One region of the Halomonas sp. CnH100-B genome, then DNA from elsewhere that is predicted to be linked to it. Evidence: riboswitches for the same ligand, from Rfam matches in the RefSeq annotation. Region 1 holds a riboswitch; each other region holds the start of a gene.
The links. Region 1 has a riboswitch for thiamine pyrophosphate ahead of tenA (thiaminase II). Riboswitches for the same ligand answer to the same signal wherever they lie in the genome.

Region 1 (4,117 bases):
ATAATCAGTTCTTCGAATAACAACTTTATTCTTTCCTTTAAAGATGTCTCCTGTCGGTACAATTCTCAGTACAACATCCGTATCAAAAGGTAAGCTTTCCAGCCAATCACTAAAGCCAGGAAGAAGCTTCAATAAGTAGTTGAATAGTCTTGGCAAGTCATTATTTGCTCGCCATTCATTAAACTCATGTGGCTGCATAGACCATAACTGTTCAGTGTTTTTGTTAAAATCTGACATACTCACCATACTATAAATTATTTTCTAAAACGGCTAACGCTTGGGCTCAGCGGCCGATTTGGAGGCGCATCGCGCCGGAAAAGCGGTCCGCTGCAGCCCCTTGTTAGGCTTTTTCTCAGCGCTTCAACCTTCGAAGCCAAGTGTCCCATGATTCAATACGAACTGGTGGAGTAGAGGTCGTTTCATAATCATGCCTCTTTTTACTCTCTTCTAAATCATTTACAGTTCTACCACCAATTACAACAGTGCGAATATTTACATCCTTTTCAGGATCAACTCCTTTGCAAGAGTTCGGTCCAACAAACGCGTTGTGAATCAAATCACCCGATAGGACTTTAAGCCTTCTTTCATGGGCGTCTTTACGAAATGGTTCATAATTCCGATAAACCACTCCAAGCCTTTTTTGGATCTGTTCAGCAGCGTCACTAACTTTGTGATTAAACGAGGCATAATGGTTCGAGTTAACTAGGTTAAATTCTGCACCTTTTACTTCAACTAAGGTAATATCCATACGCGACCTGCCTGAAAAGATCACAAAATCCACAGCACCATCAGCTAACGGGTATTCCGAAAAACATATGTACTCTCCATCGCCAACATAAGCTTCGGCCATGAGGGAAAGATCTTTTTTAATCAGCCTTTGGATTTCTTGCTCATTAGCGCGAGATTCTATTAGTTCTGAAATGGAATCCTTTGCAATCATTGACTCCATAATTTCAAATTTACGAGCAATTACGGCCGGACTTTCAATGTGCACAGATCCCCTGAAAGGATCCCTCTGGTATCTAATCTGGTCAGCCTGCTCGTAGACCGACCTGTTCTCTACACTTCTTTCAGAAAGCTCTTTTTCATCACCGGCAATCAGCTCAACTACCTTTTCTCTTTTTATAGACTTCCACTGGGTAGTTGGGATCAGCGTTACCACATCAAATGTATCGAACTCAGCTAGGTCTCTTTCGTAATGCTCAATAAAAGTAGCACTTTGAGTCACCAACCCTTTTCTAATAACCGAGTCTATTATTTTTTCTACGGCATTCGTGACTGATTGCCCATCATTGAGATCACCCAAATCAGTCAAAAGCACGACAACGCCTTCGCTTCCCACATAGGTTCGCACCCGGCAAATCCCACCACAGGAATGCATTTTACTATTTCCAAAATCATGAACCACATCTGAAACTTTCAAACCAATAACACTCCTTACTTATTAGACCTAACAGTGATTATACGCCCTGCCATCAAACCTCAATGAACGTGACATCACAATGACTGAGGTTTCATAGCCACCAAATTGAATCTACCTCATCGATTCTACAGCGTACAAAGAGAATTTTGGCGATGTAGCCAAAATTCGCGGGCTTGCGCGTTTTGCTCGTCTCAATAATACTGTTTTTATGAACAGCATTATTGAGGCATTCTCCTACGAAACTGATGGAACGCGTCAAGGTGGCCCTGTGGGCCAAACGTCATAGCTTCCGTACTGAGAAAACCTATTGCTAATGGATTCGCTTTTACATTAGGTTCAATAAATTACGACACCCTGCCCACTGACAGATCATGAAGTGCGGCAATTTTTAGGGTATCTGGCAAACGACAAATACGTGGAGGCGGTTACATAGAAGCAGGCGCTTAGTATCGTCGTGTTTCGGGCTCTTATCGATTTCGCAGTAGCCCATTACCAACCATTTAGAAAATAAACCCCTCTTGCATCTCCCCCACCCGCCTCCTACACTCCACCCACGAACAGCTTGACGGGGTGCCGGTGATATCCGGCTGAGATGGCGCAGGGTGAGCTTTTGGCTACCGAGCGCTGGTCCCGCTGAACCTGATCCGGCTAATGCGCTGCTTTATGAATAGCGGCGCGGGTACCGGCGTAGGGATCAAGCGATGGCCGCGGCGCACCTTTACGCCACCCTTCCGTGCCACTCCCTCGATCTTTCTCGCCTGCCCTCCGGATCATTACCACCGGAGGCATACAATGGGCTACCGCTTTACCGATCTCACCACCGCTTGCCAGGACGATTGGCGCGCTTATATCGAGCACGATTTCGTGCTCCAGCTGGGCACCGCTAAGCTGCCAGAGGCGTCGTTTCACCACTACCTGAAGCAGGATTACCTGTTCTTGATCCACTTCGCCCGCGCCTACGCGTTGGCCGCCTACAAAAGCCCCACCCTCGCCGATCTTCGCCAAGCCCACGAAGGCTTGAAAGCCATTGTGGATGTGGAGCTGAGCCTGCACGTGGGCTTTTGCCAGGAATGGGGCATTAGCGAGCAGGAGCTTGCCGAACTCCCAGAAGCCCGCGCCACGCTGGCCTATACCCGCTATGTGCTGGATACCGGCAACCGCGGCGACCTGCTGGATTTGCACGTGGCACTGGCTCCGTGCCTGGTGGGCTACGGTGAAATCGCCAACTGGCTGAACGCGCAACCTTCCACGCTGCGCGGCGCGCAGAACCCGTTCGATGCCTGGATCGCCATGTACGAAGGCGAGGAGTTCCAAGCTGCTATGCAAGCGGAGCTTGCGTGGCTCGATGCCCGCTTGGCTGATGTCACCCCCGCCCGCTTTCGTGAGCTGAGCAAGATCTTCCGCGATGCCACCCGCCTGGAAATCGACTTCTGGCAGATGGGCTTAGACCTCTCTGAATAATGACCAACAACGACAAGGACACCGTCATGACCAAGACCGTCAAAAGTAAAACCGCGCACTTTTTAGCCGAAACCGCCCAGGTAGATGCCGCCGCCGTGGCCCCGCTGCCCGGCTCGCGCAAGGTGTATGTGGAAGGCTCGCGGCCAGATATTCGCGTGCCGTTTAGGGAAATCACCCTCTCTCCCACCAAAACCAGTGGCGTGGATGAACAGAACCCGCCGCTGCTGGTGTACGACACCTCCGGCCCCTACACCGACCCCAGCGCCAACATCGATTTGCGCCAAGGCCTGCCGGAACTGCGCCGCGCCTGGATCGAAGAGCGCAACGACACCGAGTTTCTGGATGGCCCCACCAGCCAGTACGGCCAGCGCCGCGCCAACGACCCCACGCTGGCACAGCTGCGCTTTGATCTAACCCGCACCCCGCGCCGGGCAAAAGCGGGCAAGAACGTGACCCAGCTGCACTACGCCCGCCAGGGCATCATCACGCCGGAAATGGAGTTCATCGCTCTACGAGAAAACCAGCGCCGCCAAGCGTTGGGGACCGCAGAGGTGGAGCGCATTCTGGGCCATCAGCATGCGGGCCAGAGCTTTGGTGCCAGCCTGCCCAAGGAGATCACCCCGGAGTTCGTGCGCGATGAGGTGGCTCGTGGGCGGGCAATCATTCCCAACAACATCAACCATCCGGAAAGCGAGCCGATGATCATTGGCCGCAACTTCCTGGTGAAGATCAACGGCAACCTGGGTAACTCGGCGGTCACGTCTTCCATTGAGGAGGAAGTGGACAAGATGACCTGGGGCATCCGCTGGGGCGCGGATACCATCATGGATCTCTCCACTGGCCAGAACATTCACGAAACCCGCGAGTGGATCATCCGCAACTCGCCGGTGCCGATTGGTACGGTGCCCATCTATCAGGCGCTGGAGAAGGTCAACGGCATTGCCGAAAACCTCACCTGGGAGATCTTCCGCGATACGCTAATTGAGCAGGCGGAACAGGGGGTGGATTACTTCACCATTCATGCGGGGGTGCTGCTGCGCTACGTGCCGCTTACCGCCAACCGCGTCACCGGCATTGTCAGCCGTGGCGGCTCCATCATGGCGAAGTGGTGCTTGTATCATCATCAGGAGAGTTTCCTGTATACCCACTTCGAGGAGATCTGCGAGATCTGCAAGCAGTACGATGTGGCGTTCTCGCTGGGCGACGGCTTGCGCCCCGGCTCGATTGCCGATG
Region 2 (4,117 bases), on a different contig from region 1:
TCCAACTCGCCATTCCCGCCCACCGTTTGCCCTGGCAGCCTGATCGTCGGCCCGGCATCACGTACAAAATGCTGCATACCTATCAAAGCGAGCGTATCAGCCTGGAGCGCTGGGAGCGTGACATCGTCACCGACTATCCTGCCCTACCGGGCGGATTGGAGCTGTTCGTGCTGGAAGGGTCGCTGTGCGATGCGGACACCGAGTACCCGGAAGGGAGCTGGTGCCGCTACCCGCCGGGGGCTGCGCCACGGCTTCGCGCAGGCCAGGCCGGGGTAATGATGTACGTCAAGCGCGGGCATCTGTCTGACGCTTCTGACGACTAGCGAGCTAGCCCAATAAACGGCAGCAGGGTGAGCAGAGCGATCATGAGCACCGCAACGATCACTAGCGTGACCTGCAGCGGGTGCGCCACGAAACGTCGCCACAACGTCGGCGCCTCATCGCGGGCCAACGCGTTTTCATGCGCTTTGCGCGCCTTTGCTTGCCGCTCGGCCTGATAGTGCGCCAGCACCGTTTCGGCATCGTCTCGCTGGGCAGGGTTGCGCAGCCAAATGGCATCGACTCCCAGGCGAAAAAAGCCCGCCTGGGTTTCGTACACATCGAAACCATGCGCCTCCAGCAGCTGGCGAACCTCCATGGCCTCTTCGTCGGTCACGTGACGCAACCGAAACAGCAGATGCGCCATATCAATCGCCCATGGCGGCCATACGGTCTGCTTGAATCACTTCGATCCAGTAGCCGTCGGCGTCCTTGACGAAGATCACGTCCTTCATCTTGCCCTGGTCGGCGCGCTTGACGAAGGTCACGTCATGCTCATCGAACCACGCCTGCGCGGCTTCCAAATCCGGTACGCTAAAACAGATATGCCCGAAGCCCTGCGGCTCTGCATTGCCGTCATGGTAGGCAAAGTCCTGCTCGTTTTCGGTACCCCAGTTGTGGGTCAGCTCCAATAGACCTTTCTGGCTAAAGGTCCACGCGGTGCGCGCTTGGGTCTCTTCCGGCACGCTATCACCGGCCTCTACGTTAGCCAGGAAGTAGAGCGAGAACTGCATCTCCTCGAAGTCCAAGCGCCGCAGTACCTGCATTCCAAACACCTTGGAGTAGAACGCCAGCGCGCGCTCGGGGTCTTTGACCCGCAGCATGGTGTGGTTTAAGCGAAAACCCTGTGTTTGCGGGGCGACTGGGGCAACACCTGGATGCTGTTCACCTTGATACGACATGAGACTCTCCTTATGGGGGTGACGCTTTCGTGGATACGGTGCAAATTCTTTGACGAACGTAGTACTTTGTACAAGGCTTAGGCTGCTAAGCGCCCGCCATTTGACCATCGCTCCAGCGCATCGGTCATAACGTGCGATGGCGCGTTTAATGTCTAGTTATGAGGGCAAGGCGCTTGGAATTCCAGCCCGGCCCGAAGGAGTCTCTATGTCCCGTGATCGAAACGTACTGGGTGAGCCACTCACGCCCTGCTGCCATGCCCCAAAAACCGGCTTCTACCGCGACGGCTTTTGTCGCGTCGGGCCTGACGATGTCGGCATCCATTCGGTGTGCGCCATGGTGACCGAGGAGTTTCTGGCTTTCTCCAAGGCTCAAGGTAACGATCTGGTGACCCCGCGCCCGGCCTTCGGCTTTCCCGGCTTGAAGCCCGGCGACCGCTGGTGCCTGTGCGCCCACCGCTGGGCCGAAGCAGCCCAAGTGGGGCTTGCACCACCGGTGATTCTCTCGGGCACGAACGAGCGCACGCTGGAGATCATCCCTCTGACCAAACTTCAGCAACACGCGCTGGATGCCGTGCACTGACCTCTCGGCACGCGCTCTGATCGAATGCGCCTGGAAAAACGATGCAGACCTTCTACACTTCTATCTCGACAGTTTTACAAATTCAACCGTGATGCCCTGCGAATGGCGTCAGATAGGAGAGCGTCATGACAGCCATCGATATGACCCTTGGCGATCGCCTGACTCTGAAGCAGCTGAGCCATGCGATTCAAAACGGCTTTTCCCCCATTGTCGAAGTCGAGTCCATGGACGGTATCTACAAGGTGCGCTTTCACCATGCCAACGGTGTATCGGACCTGAGCGACGCCGAAGGCCGCGTCAGTACCTTTTTGGGAACCGGTGAAATCCGTGACACCCTGGGCCAGCTCGGTCTGACCCACGGCGTGCTGACTTTCGCCGACCAGTGCGGCGATGAGATGATTGGCGTGTCGGGCCGTGCCATCACCCCTGATGAAATGCTTACCTACGGCACGCGCATCGCGTTTCGTTAAGTCTCTTCCGGCGGGGCTTTACAGCTCCGTCCAAGGCTAGGATAGTAGCCACCAACGACAGGGGCGCCGCCCAGCGGCTGAGAAGCACCCTTCGAACCTGAACCGGATAACGCCGGCGTAGGGAGTCGTGGTGCCTCTCACCACCTCCCTGGCCGGGAGGATACTATGACCTACCCCCCGCTTGGCGATATGCTCGCCGCTCTGCGCGAAACCACGCCGCTCGTCCACTGCATGACCAATTACGTGGCCATGAACAGCACGGCCAACCTGCTGCTGGCCACGGGGGCATCGCCCGCGATGCTGCACGCCCCCGAAGAGGTCGCCGAATTTACCGCGCTGGCAGGTGCGCTTTCTATCAATATCGGCACGCTCTCTACGCCCTGGGCCGAATCGATGCAGCTGGCGGCTCGCACGGCCAACGCAAGCCAAACGCCGTGGGTGCTAGACCCGGTGGCGGTCGGGGCAACCGCCTTTCGCCAGCAGGTGTGCCAGGCGCTGCTGCCCCACCGGCCCAGCGTCATTCGCGCCAATGCCTCTGAAGTGATGGCGCTCACCGGCTTGGCAAGCCAAGGACGCGGAGTCGATGCAACGGCATCCACCGATGACGCCGCTCAAGCAGCCATATCGCTCGCGCAACGGCAGCACTGCATCGTCGCCATGACCGGCGAGACCGACTTTTTGACCGACGGTACCCACCATTTCCGGCTGACCGGGGGCCACCCGATGATGCCCCGCGTCACGACGCTGGGCTGTGGATTGAGTGCGCTGGTGGCCGGGTTCGTCGCCGCTAACCGCGAGCACCCGCTGACGGCAACGCTGGCCGCCCTGGCGTGCTTTAGCATCGCCGGGCATCGTGCTGGCCAACGGGCCGATGGGCCGGGCAGCTTTCAGGTTGCCCTCTTGGATGCTCTGTACCAGCTCACCCCGGATGATCTCTCGTCGCTCAGCCAGGTGGAGGCGCTCCATGCAGTGTGATCTCTCGCTCTATCTAGTCACCGATGCCATCCTGTGCGCGGACGCTGGCCTTGAGGCGACGGTGGAGGCCGCCGTCAAAGGCGGTGTCACCGTGGTACAGCTGCGCGACAAACACGCCAGTGATGCGGCGATGGTCGCCCAAGCCAAGCGGCTCAAAGCGCTGCTGGCGGGCACCAGCGTGCCGCTGATCATCAACGACCGGCTAGCCGTGGCCATCGCCAGCGGCGCCGATGGCCTGCACGTCGGGCAAAGCGATACCGCCGTACAAGAGGCGCGTGAGGTGCTGGGACCGCATGCCATTTTGGGGCTGTCGATCAACACCGTCGCGCAGCTTCGTAACGCGCCCATCGCGCTGTTGGACTATGTCGGGCTAGGCCCCATTTTCGCCACCGCCAGCAAGCAGGATCACGCTCAGCCGATAGGCTTCGATGGTTTGGCCGAACTCGTCTGCGCCTGCCCGCTGCCCAACGTGGCGATCGGCGGCTTGAAGGCGCAGCACGCCGCCCAAGTCAGGGCCGCCGGTGCCAACGGTTTAGCGGTGATTTCCGCCATCTGCGGCCAGCCTGACCCTTATCAGGCGGCGCTGGCGTTTCGCGCCCCATGAGCCAGCTCGATCAGCTCGCCGCCTTCGTCAAAGTGGCCGAGCTCGGCAGCTACACCCGTGCCGCCGAGGCCTTGGACCTCTCACGCACACGCGTCTCGCGGCAGGTCATGGCGCTGGAGGAGACGCTGGGCGCTCGCTTGATTCAGCGAACGACTCGGCGGCTGCATCTCACCGATGCCGGAGAGCGCTATCTGGCTCGCGCTCAAGCCATTCTGCTGGCCTTGGACGAGGCCGCTGCCGATGTCGGTAGCGGCACCAGCACCGTCAG
Region 3 (4,117 bases), on a different contig from region 1:
ATGCCGGATGCCAACCGTAGTCAAGCCATCGATAGCCTGCTGGGCTCTGCTTTTGGTGCCGCCGGTCAGCGCTGCATGGCGAACTCGGTGGTCGTGCTGGTGGGAGAGGCGCGCGAGTGGATCAAGGATATCGAAGCCGGTGCGCGCGGTATGACCGTGGGGCCGGGCACTCAGCGTGAAGCGGACCTAGGGCCGCTGGTATCGCCACAGGCCAAGGCCCGCGTCGAGCGCTTGATTAGCGCAGGCGAAGCAGAGGGCGCCACGCTGCTGGTGGATGGTCGCGGCTACACGGTCGACGGCTACCCGGATGGTAACTTCGTCGGACCGACCCTGTTTTCCGATGTGACGGCAGACATGACGATCTATCGCGAAGAAATTTTTGGCCCAGTGCTGTGCGTCGTCAACGTCGAGACGCTGGACGACGCCATCGCGTTCATTAATGCCAACCCGAATGGCAACGGCACCTCGATCTTCACCAACTCGGGCTGGGTAGCACGGCGCTTCGAGACCGACATCGACGTGGGCCAAATCGGTATCAACGTGCCGATTCCAGTGCCGGTGGCTTATTTCAGCTTTACCGGCTCTCGGGCCTCGAAACTGGGTGACTTGGGGCCCAACGGTAAGCAGGCGATTGCCTTCTGGACCCAAACCAAAACGGTCACTGCCCGCTGGTTCGAGCCGGAAAACGTCTCAAGCGGTATCAACAGCACGATTTCGCTATAGCGCGCCCCGGGCGCAGTGAAGCGCCTCCTCGGCCGAGGAGGCGCGCAGCTCAATAACGTTCGAACAGCGGCAGGCTTTCCGAGAGCAGTTGGGCGATGGGACCCAGCTGACTTTCGTGAAGGACTAGCAAATAAGGCGCGTCCTGCTCCTCGCTGATGGGCACCAGCAGCGCAAACTCGCCCTCCTCCAAATGAAACTCATGGATCTCGCGAGGGCCGTGGGGGGTGTCGCACTGGGAGCAGCGGTAGGTGTCATCTTCGCCGTAAACCAAGCGGTGGTACATCTTGAACAGCGTGTAGAGGGCGAGCCCACCTTCGAACGCGGGCCAACGGGCCGGCGTTTCGCGGATGTCGTCGGTCAGTGCGTTGCCATCTGCTTCGGCATCGGCAATGGCATCGGCTAGCGGCTCGGCCAGAATGGCGGTTTGATCTGCGGGCAACGGTGCGTTTTTCTCGGCAGCCGTAGCGAAGCGCGTCACGGCAGCATCGAAATCTGTCAGGCTGTGCAGGGTAAAGTCGGCGTGCTGCAGGTCGGCGGGTTCGAAGCCACCGTTCTCCCAGCCGTGAATCACACGAAGCGTTACCTGACCTCGCTTCATGGGGCGGGCCAGCAGGGTGTGAAGCATGACGCGGATATGCAGCTGACGCTCATCCGTATCGTTTTCGAACGCACGGTAAGGGTCGGCGAACAGTTCATGCAAACGCCCTGGCGTGTGCTCTTTTGCTTCGGAGTATGACATGGTGGTTTCCCTGTTAGTACACCGCTTGGCTAATAGCGTACGGCTCTTATGACATTAAATCATTAAGAGTATGGCGAGCGTTAAGGCGTATTTAAAGACTCTTTAGTTAGCAATTTGTTACGAGTAAACGCCATTCAGCAGTTAGGCGCCACGTTACAAAAAACAGGAGTGCGTATGTCTGTCTCGATAAGTCGATTTACACTTCCTGAGACGCTAGAAGAAGTTCCCGAGGATATCCGGGAAGCCATGTTAGCGGTGCAGGAAAAAGCGGGCTTCGTACCCAACGTGTTTCTCATGCTCGCGCATCGTCCCCAGGAGTTCCGTGCTTTTTTTGCCTATCACGATGCGTTGATGGAGCGGGCGTCCGATACGCTGACGAAAGCGGAAAAAGAGATGATCGTCGTGGCCACCAGTGCCCGTAATCGCTGTTTGTACTGCGTTGTCGCCCATGGCGCACTGGTGCGTATTTATAGTAAAGACCCTTTGCTGGCGGACAATATCGCCATTAACCATCGCGTGGCGGGACTCAGCGAGCGTCATCGGTTGATGCTCGATTTTGCGCTGCATAGCGCCATCGAACTGGGGGAATTTTCAACCGAGTGGCAAATGCGCCTGGAAACCGTTGGGTTTACCCTGGACGACTGTTGGGACATTGGTGCCATTGCGGCCTTTTTCGGCATGTCCAACCGCTTGGTGACGCTGGCGGGAACGCCGCCCAACGCCGAGTTCTATACGATAGGGCGCGTCCCCAAACAGCCGGAGGAGAGTGCTCGGCAGACCACCTGAGACTTTACTAATGCGCTAGTTTGATTGAGGATGTCGCCTCCATTCACTGTCGCCAGGGGAGCCCCATCGGGGCTGAGAATGCGCGTAACGCAGACCCTGGAACCTGATCCGGTTCGTACCGGCGGAGGAAGCGCGACATGCCTTACCTAACGTCTCTCGTATTAGGCGCAGCGTTGTGCTGCTTTGCTTTTTTGGGCCTTCGGGCCCGCTTTGGTGGCGGTTCGTTGGATGACTATGTCACCGCCCGCAATTCTCAAACCGCGTCTACCTTGGGGCTCTCCTTTTTGGCCTCGGGTATGGGGGCGTGGATTCTGTTTGCGCCCCCGGAAATTGGCGCGTTCGTGGGCCCCGTAGCGCTGCTGGGCTATGCGCTTGGCTCGGCGCTGCCGTTCATCGTGCTGGGCCTTTATGGCCCCAAAATACGCCAAGCGCTGCCGGAAGGGCGCAGCATCGCCGAGTTTGCCGATACGTGCTACGGCACGGGCGTGCGCCGCTTCGTCGCGCTCGTTTCCGTGGCTTACATGGGCTGCTTCCTGGCTGCTGAACTCACCGCCATCGGGGCGATTACCGCGCTACTCTCCGACGTGCCTCCTGCCGTGGTCATCATCGGAGTGGCGCTCACCACGCTGGTCTACACCGTGATGGGAGGGCTTCGGGCAAGTCTCGCCACCGACCGCTGGCAAGCGTGGCTGCTTTTGGCGCTGCTGCTCGCCGTCGCCAGCGTAACGCTCTGGCGACTACCCAATATGCCGAGTGACGCACAACTCCCGTCGCTCCCCATCGGCAGCTCGCTCAGCGTCGCGTTGACGCTGGTGATCGCCGTGACGGCAGCGAACTTGTTTCACCAAGGCTATTGGCAGCGGGTGTGGGCGGCCCAAGACGACGCGAGCCTGGGGCGCGGTGCCTGGCTGGGCGGCGGCCTGACCGTTCTGGTCGTCATGGTGATCGGTGGTGTTGGCATCATGGCAGCGATGAGCGGGGTCAGCCTCGGCGAGCCGCCCATGCCGTTTTTTGCGCTGCTTAGCGATGCCCCGGTATGGATCACGCTGCCATCCCTGGTCCTGGCCGTCACGCTGGTCACCTCGAGCGTCGACACTTTACAAAACGGTATTGCGTCACTGTGGGCCAGCGGCCACCGGCCCGAGGCCCTTAACAAAGCGCGCTGGCTCACCGTGGCCATCATGCTGCCCGTGATCGTGATTGCTTTACAGGGGCTGTCGGTGCTGCGGCTGTTTTTGATTGCCGACCTGCTGTGTGCAGCGATCGTGGTGCCGGTGCTGCTGGGCTTGTGGCAACGAATGACACCGACGGCTGCGATCAGCGGTGGGCTAGCGGGGCTAGTAGGCGCCGTGCTGCCTGGCTGGCTGAGTCAAGGTAGCGTCAGCGCGGGAGTATTGGCCGCGACGTTCCCCGGCAGTGTACCGACACTGGGGCCGTTTGTGGGGGCGCTGCTGCTCTCCACGGTGTTGAGCGTTGTGTGGGCCGGGTTGACCCCGCGGCGTATCGCCGTGCGTTAAGTGGGGCGTTGAGCAGAAAATTCCGTTTCACGGTATGCTGTTAGGGGACTGATGACCACTTAGGTGTGATCGCCATGAGCCACCTGTTACCCCCTAACGAAACCGCCCGTTTGGCTGCGCTTAACGAGCTGGCCCTGCTGGATACGCCGAACGAGCCCGTTTTCGATCGCATCACGCGGTTGGTCACCGTGCTGCTCGGCGTTCCTAAGTCCACCATCAGCTTGATCGATACCGACCGTCAGTGGTTCAAGTCGCAAGTAGGCATGGAGTTCTCCGAGAGCCCCCGGGACATGGCGTTTTGCGCCTATACCGTGCTGGAGGACGAACCGCTGGTGGTCGAAGACGCTCAGAG

Region 2: another riboswitch for thiamine pyrophosphate. It lies ahead of thiM (hydroxyethylthiazole kinase); the one in region 1 lies ahead of tenA (thiaminase II).
Region 3: another riboswitch for thiamine pyrophosphate. It lies ahead of NH398_RS08920 (sodium:solute symporter); the one in region 1 lies ahead of tenA (thiaminase II).

The regions. Positions count from the first base shown of each region.
Region 1 is NZ_JAMXRX010000002.1:262,219-266,335, reverse strand. It holds gene NH398_RS04755 (potassium channel family protein) at 1-237, opposite strand, end outside; gene NH398_RS04750 (Shedu immune nuclease family protein) at 353-1,423, opposite strand; TPP riboswitch at 1,980-2,134, shown strand; gene tenA (thiaminase II) at 2,216-2,884, shown strand; gene thiC (phosphomethylpyrimidine synthase ThiC) at 2,911-4,117, shown strand, end outside.
Region 2 is NZ_JAMXRX010000007.1:149,389-153,505, forward strand. It holds gene NH398_RS15690 (cupin domain-containing protein) at 1-323, shown strand, start outside; gene NH398_RS15695 (DUF6164 family protein) at 320-685, opposite strand; gene gloA (lactoylglutathione lyase) at 687-1,220, opposite strand; gene NH398_RS15705 (DUF2237 domain-containing protein) at 1,426-1,800, shown strand; gene NH398_RS15710 (hypothetical protein) at 1,926-2,270, shown strand; TPP riboswitch at 2,320-2,411, shown strand; gene thiM (hydroxyethylthiazole kinase) at 2,436-3,245, shown strand; gene thiE (thiamine phosphate synthase) at 3,235-3,849, shown strand; gene NH398_RS15725 (LysR family transcriptional regulator) at 3,846-4,117, shown strand, end outside.
Region 3 is NZ_JAMXRX010000003.1:487,440-491,556, forward strand. It holds gene NH398_RS08905 (CoA-acylating methylmalonate-semialdehyde dehydrogenase) at 1-723, shown strand, start outside; gene NH398_RS08910 (hypothetical protein) at 773-1,462, opposite strand; gene NH398_RS08915 (peroxidase-related enzyme) at 1,637-2,248, shown strand; TPP riboswitch at 2,293-2,396, shown strand; gene NH398_RS08920 (sodium:solute symporter) at 2,386-3,765, shown strand; gene NH398_RS08925 (diguanylate cyclase) at 3,840-4,117, shown strand, end outside.